Myxococcus xanthus: one gene and its partner. The protein of the gene in region 1 interacts with the protein of each later gene in a pairwise test. Links are inferred from orthologs where the notes say so. Each region holds a gene or a part of one and is shown in the gene's direction. Other genes may lie near its edges.

Evidence for each region. The genes of interacting proteins can lie anywhere in the genome.
Region 2: the proteins of yhbY (region 1) and rho interact in binary tests that used the Escherichia coli proteins (3 or more experiments, as listed by UniProt). The link is inferred for Myxococcus xanthus from one-to-one orthologs.

What each region holds. Positions count from the first base shown.
Region 1 is NZ_CP017174.1:1,353,813-1,359,165, reverse strand. Bases 1,528-4,441 are described here. They hold yhbY (ribosome assembly RNA-binding protein YhbY), read left to right. Parts: upstream 1,528-2,796; coding sequence 2,797-3,087; downstream 3,088-4,441. Other genes in these bases: BHS09_RS05790 (neutral/alkaline non-lysosomal ceramidase N-terminal domain-containing protein), read right to left, coding at 3,140-4,441; BHS09_RS05800 (DnaJ domain-containing protein), read left to right, coding at 1,528-2,733. In the rest of the region: BHS09_RS05805 (hypothetical protein), read left to right, coding at 1-45; more of BHS09_RS05800, read left to right, coding at 145-1,527; more of BHS09_RS05790, read right to left, coding at 4,442-4,450; purF (amidophosphoribosyltransferase), read left to right, coding at 4,595-5,353.
Region 2 is NZ_CP017174.1:7,071,614-7,076,993, reverse strand. The notes cover bases 1,618-4,558. They hold rho (transcription termination factor Rho), read left to right. Parts: upstream 1,618-2,244; coding sequence 2,245-3,873; downstream 3,874-4,558. Other genes in these bases: BHS09_RS28950 (AI-2E family transporter), read right to left, coding at 4,217-4,558; BHS09_RS28955 (hypothetical protein), read left to right, coding at 3,899-4,213; ligA (NAD-dependent DNA ligase LigA), read right to left, coding at 1,618-1,715. In the rest of the region: more of ligA, read right to left, coding at 1-1,617; more of BHS09_RS28950, read right to left, coding at 4,559-5,380. UniProt on the Escherichia coli protein: Facilitates transcription termination by a mechanism that involves Rho binding to the nascent RNA, activation of Rho's RNA-dependent ATPase activity, and release of the mRNA from the DNA template.

The sequences.
Region 1 (5,353 bases):
CTGGCAGCGCTCGGGCTGGCGGCACTGGATGGCGCGGCGCCCTGAGTCGAAGTAAGGGGCTCGCGCTCCGGCGCTCTGCTTTGATGCGACGGAGGACAGCGGTAGGGTTCGCTTTTCTCGCAGGACGAAGGAGCAAGGCCGCGCATGGCGGAGGGTGAGGTCCGGCAGTACTGGGTCCGCAACGACAGGGGCACCATGTGGGGGCCCCTCACCCTGCCGACCATTGAACTGCTCATCGAAAGCGGCTCCATCCAGGGCCGGCTCCAGATGTCCGAGGACGGGCTCAACTTCGCCTTTCCCTGGCGCTTCCCGGAAGCGCGCGAGGTCGTTCCCCGCGAACTGTGGGGCCCGGGCGCACCGCCCGTCTCCGCCTCGGAACAGGCCGCACCGGGCGCTCCCGTGGGCGTGGCCCCCAGAGCGCCCGTCATGGCGGGCCCAGGTGTCCGGTCCGCGGCAGGCCCCGGTGTCGTGCCGAGCGCGGGCCCAGGTGCGCCCATCGCGGGCCCAGGTGTCCGCCCAGCCGCGGGTCCTGGCGCGGCTCCCATCGCGGGTCCCGGTGTCCGGCCCGCGGCGGGCCCTGGGGCGGCCCCCATGGCGGGTCCTGGTGCTCGGGCCACTGTGGACCCCGCGCGGCGTCCCGTGGCGCCCACCCAGCAGGCCCGTCCTCCTGGAGCGGTGCCACCGCCGCCCGTGGCGGGAGCCGCGCGTCCGCCGAGCGCGCCCCCCGCGAGCCCGGCCCCGGCGTCCGCCCCCGTGGCGGTGCCCGCGGTGGAGGGCGATGACGCAGCACCGGAGATTCCGGCCCTCGGCCAGTTCGAGCAGCTCTCCCCCATCCGCCTCTATGGCCGCATCGCCGGGCGGGAGCAGACGGGGCTGCTGTCACTGACGCTGGCGGACCGCGTCGTCCAGATTCACTTCCGCAAGGGCAACCCGGAGTTCGTCGACTCGTCCCATCCCGAAGAAGCGCTCGGGCCGTCACTGGTCGCGGCGCGGCTGCTCACGCCCGAGCAGCTTCAGCAGGCCGAGCTCGCGCTGGAGCGCTTTGGCGGAGACCTGCTCACGGCGCTCTTCGGTCTGGGGCTGCTCCAACCGGCCACCGCCTTCGCCATCCTGGCGCAGCGCGCGGGCGGCATTCTCTCCAGGGGCCTGCGGGCTGAGACCGGGACGTTCACCTTCGAGCTGAAGGACCTGCCCTCGCACAAGGCGATGCCGCTGGGCCACCGCTGGGCCGTGCTGAGCGACACGGTGCGCCGGATTTCCTCCGCGGACCTCAAGCGCCGGCTGGCCCCGGTGCTCCAGCTTCCCATCATGAAGTCGGGTGGCGTCGTGGCCGCGAGCGAGCTGCGCCTCACGCCGCATGAGGTCCGCGCGCTCACGGTCATCGACGGCGTGCGCTCGGTCGCGCAGTTGCTGGCGGACTTCGCGCAGGACTCGGACCACCTGCTGCGGCTCGCGTTCCTGCTCAAGGAGCTGGACTCGGTGTCGTTCGCCGGACTGGCCAGGACGGCGCAGGATGTGGGCCCACAGGCCACGGGGGCCCCGCACGCCGCAGGTGCGCAGCGTCCCGTCGGAGCCGGACCGAATGTCGCGGGAGGTCCGCAGCCCCCGGGGGCCGCACACGCGAATGCCTCCGCGCAACAGCGTCCCGCTGGAGCCGCTCCGAACGTCGCGGGAGGTCCGCAGCCCGCCGGGGTGGCGCACGCCACCGGCGCCGTGCCCCAACGCCCCGTGGCAGGAGCAACGCCCGCGGCAGGTCCAGGTGCCCCGCGCCCCGCGGGCACGGTCCCAACCGCCGGCCCCGGTGCCACCGCCGCGCCCCCACCCGTCGCCGGCCCCGGTGCCACCGCCGCGCGCCCGCCCATCGCCGGCCCCGGTGCCACCGCCCCACGCCCGGTGGGCACGGCCCCAGCCGCCGGCCCCGGCGCCACCGCCGCGCGTCCCCCGGTCGCCGGGCCCGGCGCCCAGCCCCGTCCGCCGCCGTCCCTGTCCGCACAGGGCGCGCAGCGTCCAGCCGCTCCCGCCGCCGCGGCGACGCCCGCGAATGCACCGGGTGCTGAAGAGATTCCCGCCCTGCGCCAGCTCACGATGGCGATGAAGCAGCAGAACCACTTCCAGCGGCTCGGGCTGACGGAGCAGACGAACGCCAGCGCGGTGAAGATCGCGTACTTCCGCCTGGCCAAGCTCTACCACCCGGACACGCTCCCGCAGGGGGCGCCGCCGGAGCTGGAGAAACTGAAGGCGGAGGTCTTCGCGTATATCGGCGACGCCTACCGCACCCTCTCCGACGACAACAGCCGCGCCAGCTACATCGAGGAACTCAAGAGCGGCGGCAGCGGAGACGGGGTGGACATCAACGGCATCCTCATGGCGGAGGAGCTGTTCCAGAAGTCCTGCATCCTGGTGAAGGCGCGCAAGTTCCCGGACGCCGTGAAGATGCTGGACGAGGCCATCAAGCTGAACCCGGAGGAAGCGGAGTTCTACGCGTGGCGTGGCTACGCGCGCTTCTTCACGGCGGCGGACAAGAAGGCCGCCCAGCCCGAAGCCTTCCGGGAAATCCTGAACGCCATCAAACGCAACGAGCGCTGCGCCCCCGCGCACTACTTCCTGGGCGTCATCGCCAAGCTGAGTGGCGACACCCAGGGCTCGCTCAAGCACTTCAAGCGCACCGTGGAGCTTCAGCCGGACCACATCGACGCGCAGCGAGAGATCCGCATGGCGTCGCAGAAGAAGTAGGGTGCGCCCCCCGACGGTGGGGCCCAGGAGGCTCCACCCGAAACCACGAAGGAGAGAAGGAACGTGCCGCTCACTGGGAAGCAACGCCGCCATCTGCGCGCGCTAGGACACCACCTGGAGCCGGTGGTCATCGTCGGTCAGGCCGGCGTCACCGAGGGTGTCATCGCCGCCATCGAGCAGGCGCTGCAGGACCACGAGCTCATCAAGGTGAAAATCAACGAGGGCCCGGAGACGCGCCAGGAAGCCGCGGCGCGCATCGCCGAGGGCGCCCAGGCGGAGCTCGCGCAGCTGCTGGGCCGCACCGCGCTCCTGTTCAAGAAGCGCAAGAAGGACTCCAAGTTCGAGAAGTTCTAGCCAGCCTCGAGCCGGCCGCGCCGCGGAAAGTCCTCCGCGGCGCCCGGCCGCCTCAAGGCGTGAAGCCCGCCGCCCCGGCCACGAACTCCGCCGCCACGCTCAGCCGCTCCAGCAGCGCGGGCCCGAAGTACTGGCGCCTGGACTCCCCCAGTCCCCCCTGCACGTTCGCCGCTGTCTCCACGTAGCCCACGTAACCATCCGCCAGGCCCAACACGCCCGTGGCACCGGTCCGCCGCAGCAACTCCACGCCCGCGGCCACGCTGGGCTCACCCGGCACCGCCACCAGCTTCAGCGGCCCCAGCATCAGCGCGCCCACCTCCGCCAGACGCGGCGCGGATTCACACAGCAGGTTGTCCCCCGCCGCCCGCGTCAGCGCCGGCACCAGCCGCGAAGCGTCCGGACGTGGCATGGCCGCATCGGCGCGCGCCAGGGACAGCCGCACTGTCTCCCCCACGGGTGACAAGGGCGCATCGCCGGCCAGCTCCGCCAGGGCATGCGCGAAGCCCGACACCCGCTCCAGCCCCTGCCCTTCCGAGTACGCCACCGTCGCATTGCCCCCCGCGCCCTGCAGCAACAGCGTCACGCCGCTGCCCGCCTCCTCGCGCAGCGCGCTGAGCCGGCCGGGGTAGTCAGGGTCGACGTAGGCGCGGCGACGCGGCACCATCGTCGGGTGCGCGGCGAAGAGCAGCAGCTCCGCCACCGGTCCCTCCTGCCCCCGGAACACCGCGCGCGTCAGGACGCCATCCGGCTTCTCGCCACCGCTGCGGGAGATGACGAACTTCTGCTGCCGCGCCTCGCCGACCTCCAGCGACACCGGGGCGAGCGACGCGGCCGCCTGGGCCAGTGCGTCACCCGCCGCCGTGGTGATGGCATCCACCACGTCTTCCCGGTAGCGCCCGGTGCCGGACAGCTGGGCCACCCACCGCGAGTCATACCCGCCCAACGACGAATGCGTGTGCGTGGCCAGGACCAGCACATCCTCCAGCCCCGAGGCCCGCGCGCGCTCACGCACCCGCGTGGCCAGCACGTCCGGAACGAGGAGCAGGTCCAACGACACCAGCCCCACCTGTGTCCCTCCTGCCTCCAGCACCACCGCGCGCGCGTAGAGCGGCACGTCGGCCTGGTCCGCCTCGGGCCGTGGCGGCGTATAACCGGCCACCACCACTGGGAAAGGCGGCGCGAGCGCCACCTTCGCCGCGCCCGCGCGCAGCGGCCCTTCGCCATGAACCTGTGACACAAGGACTGGCGCGCGCTCGGCCCAACTGCCACACCAGTTCCAGGACGCCAGCGAATACGCGGCCCCCACGGTAAGCAACACCAGGGGAAACAGGGAACGCCAGCGGGCCAGTCGCGAGGATGCCATGCGCGAGCCAGACTACCCCCAGGGCCTGGACTTTGGGACGCCTGACTGCCCACATGAAACGACTCTGGCGTCGGGTGGAATACCCACCAGAGAGGCATGCGTTCCTGTTCCGCTCACCGCTTGAAAGGAGTAAGGCAGCGCGCCATGTGCGGCATCTTCGGAATCGTGGGGCACGCTGAGGCCTCCAACCTGACGTACCTGGGACTGCACGCCCTCCAGCACCGGGGGCAGGAGTCCGCGGGCATTGTCGCCTCTGACGGGATGGGGCTTCGCGCTCACCGGCAGATGGGACTCGTTGCCGACATCTTCGATGCGCCGGTGCTCGCCGACCTGCCTGGGCAGGCGGCCATCGGCCATGTGCGCTACTCCACCGCTGGAGGCAGCGCCCTCAAGAACGCCCAGCCGCTCTTCGTGCAGTACGCGGGCGGGCAGTGCGCCATCGCGCACAACGGCAACCTGGTGAACGCGGCCGAGCTGAAGCAGCAGCTCGAGGCCGACGGCGCCATCTTCCAGTCCGACGCGGACACGGAAGTCATCCTGCACCTGCTGGCGCGCTCCAAGCAGGCGACCTTCGAGCAGAAGCTCGTGGAGGCGCTGCGCAAGGTGACGGGCGCCTACAGCCTCCTGGTGCTCACGGAGAACAAGCTCGTCGCGGTGCGGGACCCGCACGGCATCCGGCCGCTGGTGCTGGGACGGATGAAGGAAGGCGCCTACGTGCTGGCCAGCGAGTCGACCGCGCTGGACCTCATCGAGGCGGAAATCGTGCGCGAGCTGGAGCCGGGCGAGCTGCTCGTCATCGAGAACGGGCTGATGCGCACCAGCAAGCCCTTCGCGGAGCCGCCGCGTCAGGCGCGCTGCATCTTCGAGCACGTGTACTTCGCGCGGCCGGACTCCACGCTGTTC
Region 2 (5,380 bases), 5.7 Mb from region 1 along the record:
TTCTGGGGCTCCTGGAAGAAGGTGTGGATGACCTGGGCCATGATGGGGCCCACGTCCTTCACGCGGGAGATGTCCTCCAGGCTGGCCTCAAAGAGCGTCTCCGACTGGGGGAAGGCCTCCGCCAGCGCCTTGGCGGTGGCGTCACCCACGTGGCGGATGCCCAGGGCATAGAGGAAGCGGCGCTGCGTGGTCTGCTTGGAGCGCTCCAGCGACGCGATGAGGTTGTCCGCGCTCTTGTCGCCCATGCGCTCCAGCGTCAGCAGGTTCTCCTTGGTGAGCGCGTAGAGGTCCGCGAACGCCTTCACCCTGCCAGTGGACACCAGCTGCGCGGCCAGTTTGTCGCCCAGACCTTCGATATCCATGGCCAGGCGGCTGGCGAAGTGGCGAATCTTTTCCACCAGCTGTGCGGGGCAGGAGGCGCCCGTGCAGCGGATGATGGCGCCGTCCTCGTCCTTGGTCGCCACCGCGTCGCAGACGGGGCAGTGCTTGGGGAACTCGAAGGGGGCGGAGTCCGCGGGGCGCTTGGACAGCACCACGGAGACGATTTCCGGAATCACGTCACCGGCGCGGCGCACGAAGACGGTGTCGCCCTGGCGCACGTCCTTGCGGCGCAGCTCGTCCTCGTTGTGCAGCGTGGCGCGCGCCACCGTGACGCCGCCCACCTTCACCGGCTTGAGGTGCGCCACCGGCGTCAGCGCGCCTGTGCGGCCCACCTGGATGCCGATGTCCATCACCTCCGTGGACTCCTCTTCGGGCGGGAACTTGTACGCCACCGCCCAGCGGGGGCTCTTGGAGACCTGGCCCAGGCGCTTGCGCTGGTCCTCGTCATCGACCTTCACCACCATGCCGTCCACCTCGAAGGGCAGCTCGTGGCGGCCCTTGAGGGAGGCGTCATAGGCCTCGCGCACGCCCTCCAGGCCCTCGGCGCGGCGGTACTGGTTGATGGGCAGGCCCAGCGTCTTGAGGTACTCCAGCTTCTCGATGTGCGTCTTGAAGACAGGCACGCCATCGCCGGGGACGCATTCGTAGAGGAACACGGAGAGGGGCCGGGCGGCCGTCATCCGCGGGTCCAACTGGCGCAGGCTGCCGGCGGCGGCGTTGCGCGGGTTGGCGAAGAGCGGCTCGCCTTCCTCCTCGCGCTTCTCGTTGAGCTTCTGGAAGTCCTTCTTGCGGATGAAGACCTCGCCGCGGACCTCCAGCACGTCCGGCACCTTCACGCCGTCCTGGGGGAACAGCGACATGGGCAGGCTGCGGATGGTGCGCAGGTTGCCGGTGACGTCCTCGCCGGTGGTGCCGTCGCCCCGGGTGGCGCCCTGGACGAACGCGCCCTTCTCGTACCGCAACGCGATGGCGAGTCCGTCCAGCTTGGGCTCGCAGACGTAGGTGATGCCCGGCAGGCCCACCAGCTTGCGGATGCGCTCGTCGAACTCGATGAGGCCCTGGTCCTCGAAGATGTTGGCCAGCGAGAGCATGGGCGCCCGGTGCACCACCTCGCCGAACTCCTCGGCCGCCGCGCCGCCCACGCGCTGGGTGGGCGAATCCGGCGTCTGGAGGCTCGGATGCTTCGCCTCCAGGTCCTGTAGCTCGCGCATCAACTTGTCGTATTGCGCGTCGCTGACCTCGGGCGAGTCGAGGACGTAGTAACGGTAGTTGTGGTGCGCCAGCTCACGGTGGAGCTCACGGGCTCGGGCTGCGGCTTTCTGGAAGTCGTCCACGGTTCGCGGTCCTTACTCCAAAACACGGCGCGGCGGCGCGTGCCTCGAAAGGCGGCCACTCTACGGTTCCCGACTGACAAGGTCGGTCGTCGTCTCCGCGTGAACCCCGCCCTGAGGGGAAGCGGACCTGGAGGGTCCGGTGTTGTCGCTGGCAGTGGCGTTGTCCGCGCGCCGACCCGCCGGGTCCTCAAGTCCGGGGCAGGGGACTCCAGAAGGCCCGCACGGCCGACTGGAAATGGGGCCCCGGGGGCGCGTGTTGCTCAGCTGGAAGCGTTGCAACCGTGGCCCTCAAGATGCCTTGACAGGCCAGGAGGGGGTCAATAACGTCCCTCGCGGTTCATGGCGCAGGCGTATCCGACGGCGCCGACTCTTCTCCCAACCACAAGGCTCACGCCCGCGCAGTCCCTTCCTGGGATTCCGGCGGGGCCGTCCTCCTGGAAGGTGCTTCCGAGGGCAGCGCGGACATCTCCCCCCGCCATTTCACCCGTCCGAGTCCTCGGGCGCTTCATTCCTCCCAAGCGTTACAGACATGCGTAAAGCCCGTACTTCGAGAGAGAAGGCTGCCGACACCGATGTCGCCGTCGAGGCCGACACGGAGAAGCCACGCCGCAAGCGCGCCGCGAAGACGGTGGAGCGGGACGAGGCTGAGAAGCCCGCCCCGCGCGCTCGCCGCAGCGCCGCCCGCCGCGACGAAGAGTCCGGCGCCGAGGTCGAGGAGGCCCCCGCCGAGCCGCCCCGTCCGGTGCTCACCCCCATCTCCCGCCCGGTGCGGGACGACGACCTCCAGGAGGCTCGCATCTCCGGCGAGTCCGAAGAGCCGGCCGCCTCCCTGCCGCCTGCTCCGGAGCCCCCTGAGACTCCCGCCATCACGGAAGTCACCCGGGACGGCGAGCCCATGCAGGTCATCAAGCTCAATGACCTGAAGCGGATGAAAATCACGGACCTCTCGAAGATGGCCCACGACGTGGGCATCGAGGGGTACCAGGGACTGAAGAAGCAGGACCTCATCTTCGCGCTGCTGGGCGGCATCGCCGACAAGCGCTTCGAGGTCCACGCGGAGGGCGTGCTGGAGCTGCTCAGCGACGGCTTCGGCTTCCTGCGCAGCGCGGACAGCGACTACCAGCCCAGCCCGGACGACATCTACGTGTCCCCGTCGCAGGTGCGCCGCTTCAACCTGCGCCCTGGCGACACGGTGACGGGCCCCATCCGCCAGCCCCGCGAGGGCGAGCGCTTCTTCGCGCTCCAGAAGGTGGACAAGGTCAACTTCACGGACCCGATGTCGGACGCGGCGCGCGAGCGCATCCTGTTCGACAACCTCACGCCGCTCTATCCGACGCGCAAGCTCAAGCTGGAGCATGAGTCGTCGGAGATGACCACGCGCATCATCGACATGTTCTGCCCCATCGGCCTGGGCCAGCGCTGCCTCATCGTGGCGCCGCCGAAGGCCGGTAAGACGGTGCTGCTGCAGAACATCGCGCACGCCATCAGCCGCAACCACCCGGACGTGTACCTCATCGTGCTGCTCGTGGACGAGCGCCCGGAAGAGGTGACGGACATGGAGCGCAGCGTGCGCGGCGAGGTGGTCTCCTCCACCTTCGACGAGCCCGCCACGCGCCACGTGCAGGTGGCGGAGATGGTCATCGACAAGGCCAAGCGCCTGGTCGAGCAGAAGTACGACGTCTGCATCCTGCTGGACTCCATCACCCGTCTGGCGCGCGCCTACAACACGGTGGTGCCCGCGTCCGGCAAGATTCTGTCCGGCGGCGTGGACGCCAACGCGCTCCACAAGCCCAAGCGCTTCTTCGGCGCCGCGCGCAACATCGAAGAGGGGGGCTCGCTGACCATCATCGGCACCGCGCTCATCGACACCGGCAGCCGTATGGACGAAGTCATCTTCGAGGAGTTCAAGGGCACGGGTAACTCCGAAATCGTCCTGGACCGGAAGCTGATGGAGAAGCGCATCTTCCCGACGCTGGACATCAACAAGTCCGGTACGCGCAAGGAGGAGCTGCTGCTCGGTCCGGGCGACCTGGTGCGCATCACCGCCCTGCGGCAGGTGCTCCACCCGTTCACCCCCATCGACGCGATGGAGTTCGTGCTCAAACACATGCGGCCCACCGCGTCGAATGCGGACTTCCTCGGGTCGATGAACCGGTAGAGATTGTCTGAGCAAGGAGTGTCCATTGCTCAGACACGGACGTTTCCGCCTGCTCACCCTCGTGCTGGGGGTGACGCTGGGCGGTGGTGGAGTGGGGTGTGACGGTTTGGGAGACCTGCCGCTGGGGGACGTGCCCCCGGTGCTGTCCGACCAGACGTGTTACACGGACGACGACTGCGTGGCCAACGCGTGCTGTGGGCTGGGAACCGCCGTCACGCACGCGGACGAAGGTCCGACCTGCCGCGCCCCCTGTACCAGTGGCTGCCCGGAGGGTTCCATCGACTGTGGGCGTTGCATCCCCACCTGCCGTGAAGCGCGCTGCGCCGCCGCCTGCCAGTAGGGCTCAGGCGGCGGGCGGCTGACGTTCAGCGGGCAGCGGGCCGGGCGTGGCCAGGGCCACCGCGGGCGCGGGCTGGGCCTTGAGCCTCGCGTAGTCGAAGCACGCCACCAGGACGGACGCCACGGGCACCGCGAAGAGGGCGCCCATCAGCCCGAAGAGCCGCTCTCCGGCGATGAGGGAGAAGGCGACGATGACGGGGTGCAGGTGCGCCGCCTGCCCCATGATTTTGGGGTTGAGGAAGTACGCCTCCAGGGCGTGGATGCCGATGATCCACGCCAGAATCGCCAGCCCCTTCTGGAAGCCGTCCGCCAGCGCGATGAGGACGATGGGCACCGAGCTGAGGATGGTGCCGAAAATCGGGATGAGGCTGAAGAAGGTGGCGATGGTCGCCAGCAGGAACGCGAACTTCACGCCGAACAGCAGCAGCCCCATGAACGTCAGGATGCCGTTGACGATGCAGATGGTGACCTGCCCGCGCACCACGCCGGACAGCGAGCGGTCGATGCGCTCCAGGAGTTGCCGCGCGTCGGTGGCGTACTCCGGCGGAATCAGTGTGCCGAAGTAGTGGCGGATGGCGTGCGCGTCGATGGAGAAGAACGCGGCCACCATCAGCACGAAGAAGAGCATGAAGACGCCCGCGGCCACGCTGGTGACGATGCTGCGGGACACGTTGACGATGTCGCCCAGGTTCTCCTGCACCAGGATGGACACGCGCTTCACCGCGTCCCCCAGGAACTGCTCCAAATCCAGCGCGAAGCCGAAGGTTCCGTTGCTGCTCCCCGCGTCCGCGCCCTCCAGCGCGCGGTTGGAGAGCGCCACCGGAATGCCTCGCGTGCTGAGCCACGTCTCCGCGCGCTGCGCGAGCTCCTGGACGTGCTCCGGGGTGAGCGTGTTGGCGAACGTCACCGCCTCACGGCTGACGCGTGACAGCTCGCGGTAGAGCTGCGGCGCCAGCGCGACGATGAAGAGGTACACGCCCACGAAGAAGCCGGCGTAGATGAGCAGAAGCGCCGCCCAGCGCGGCACCGGACGGCCGGCCACCTTCACCCGGGAGATGCGTCCCACCAGCGGCTGCACCAGATAGGCGATGAGCGCGGCGCCCGCGAAGGGCATCACCACCGAGCGGAAGGCCAACAGGACCAGCGCCATGCTCAGCCACAGCACTCC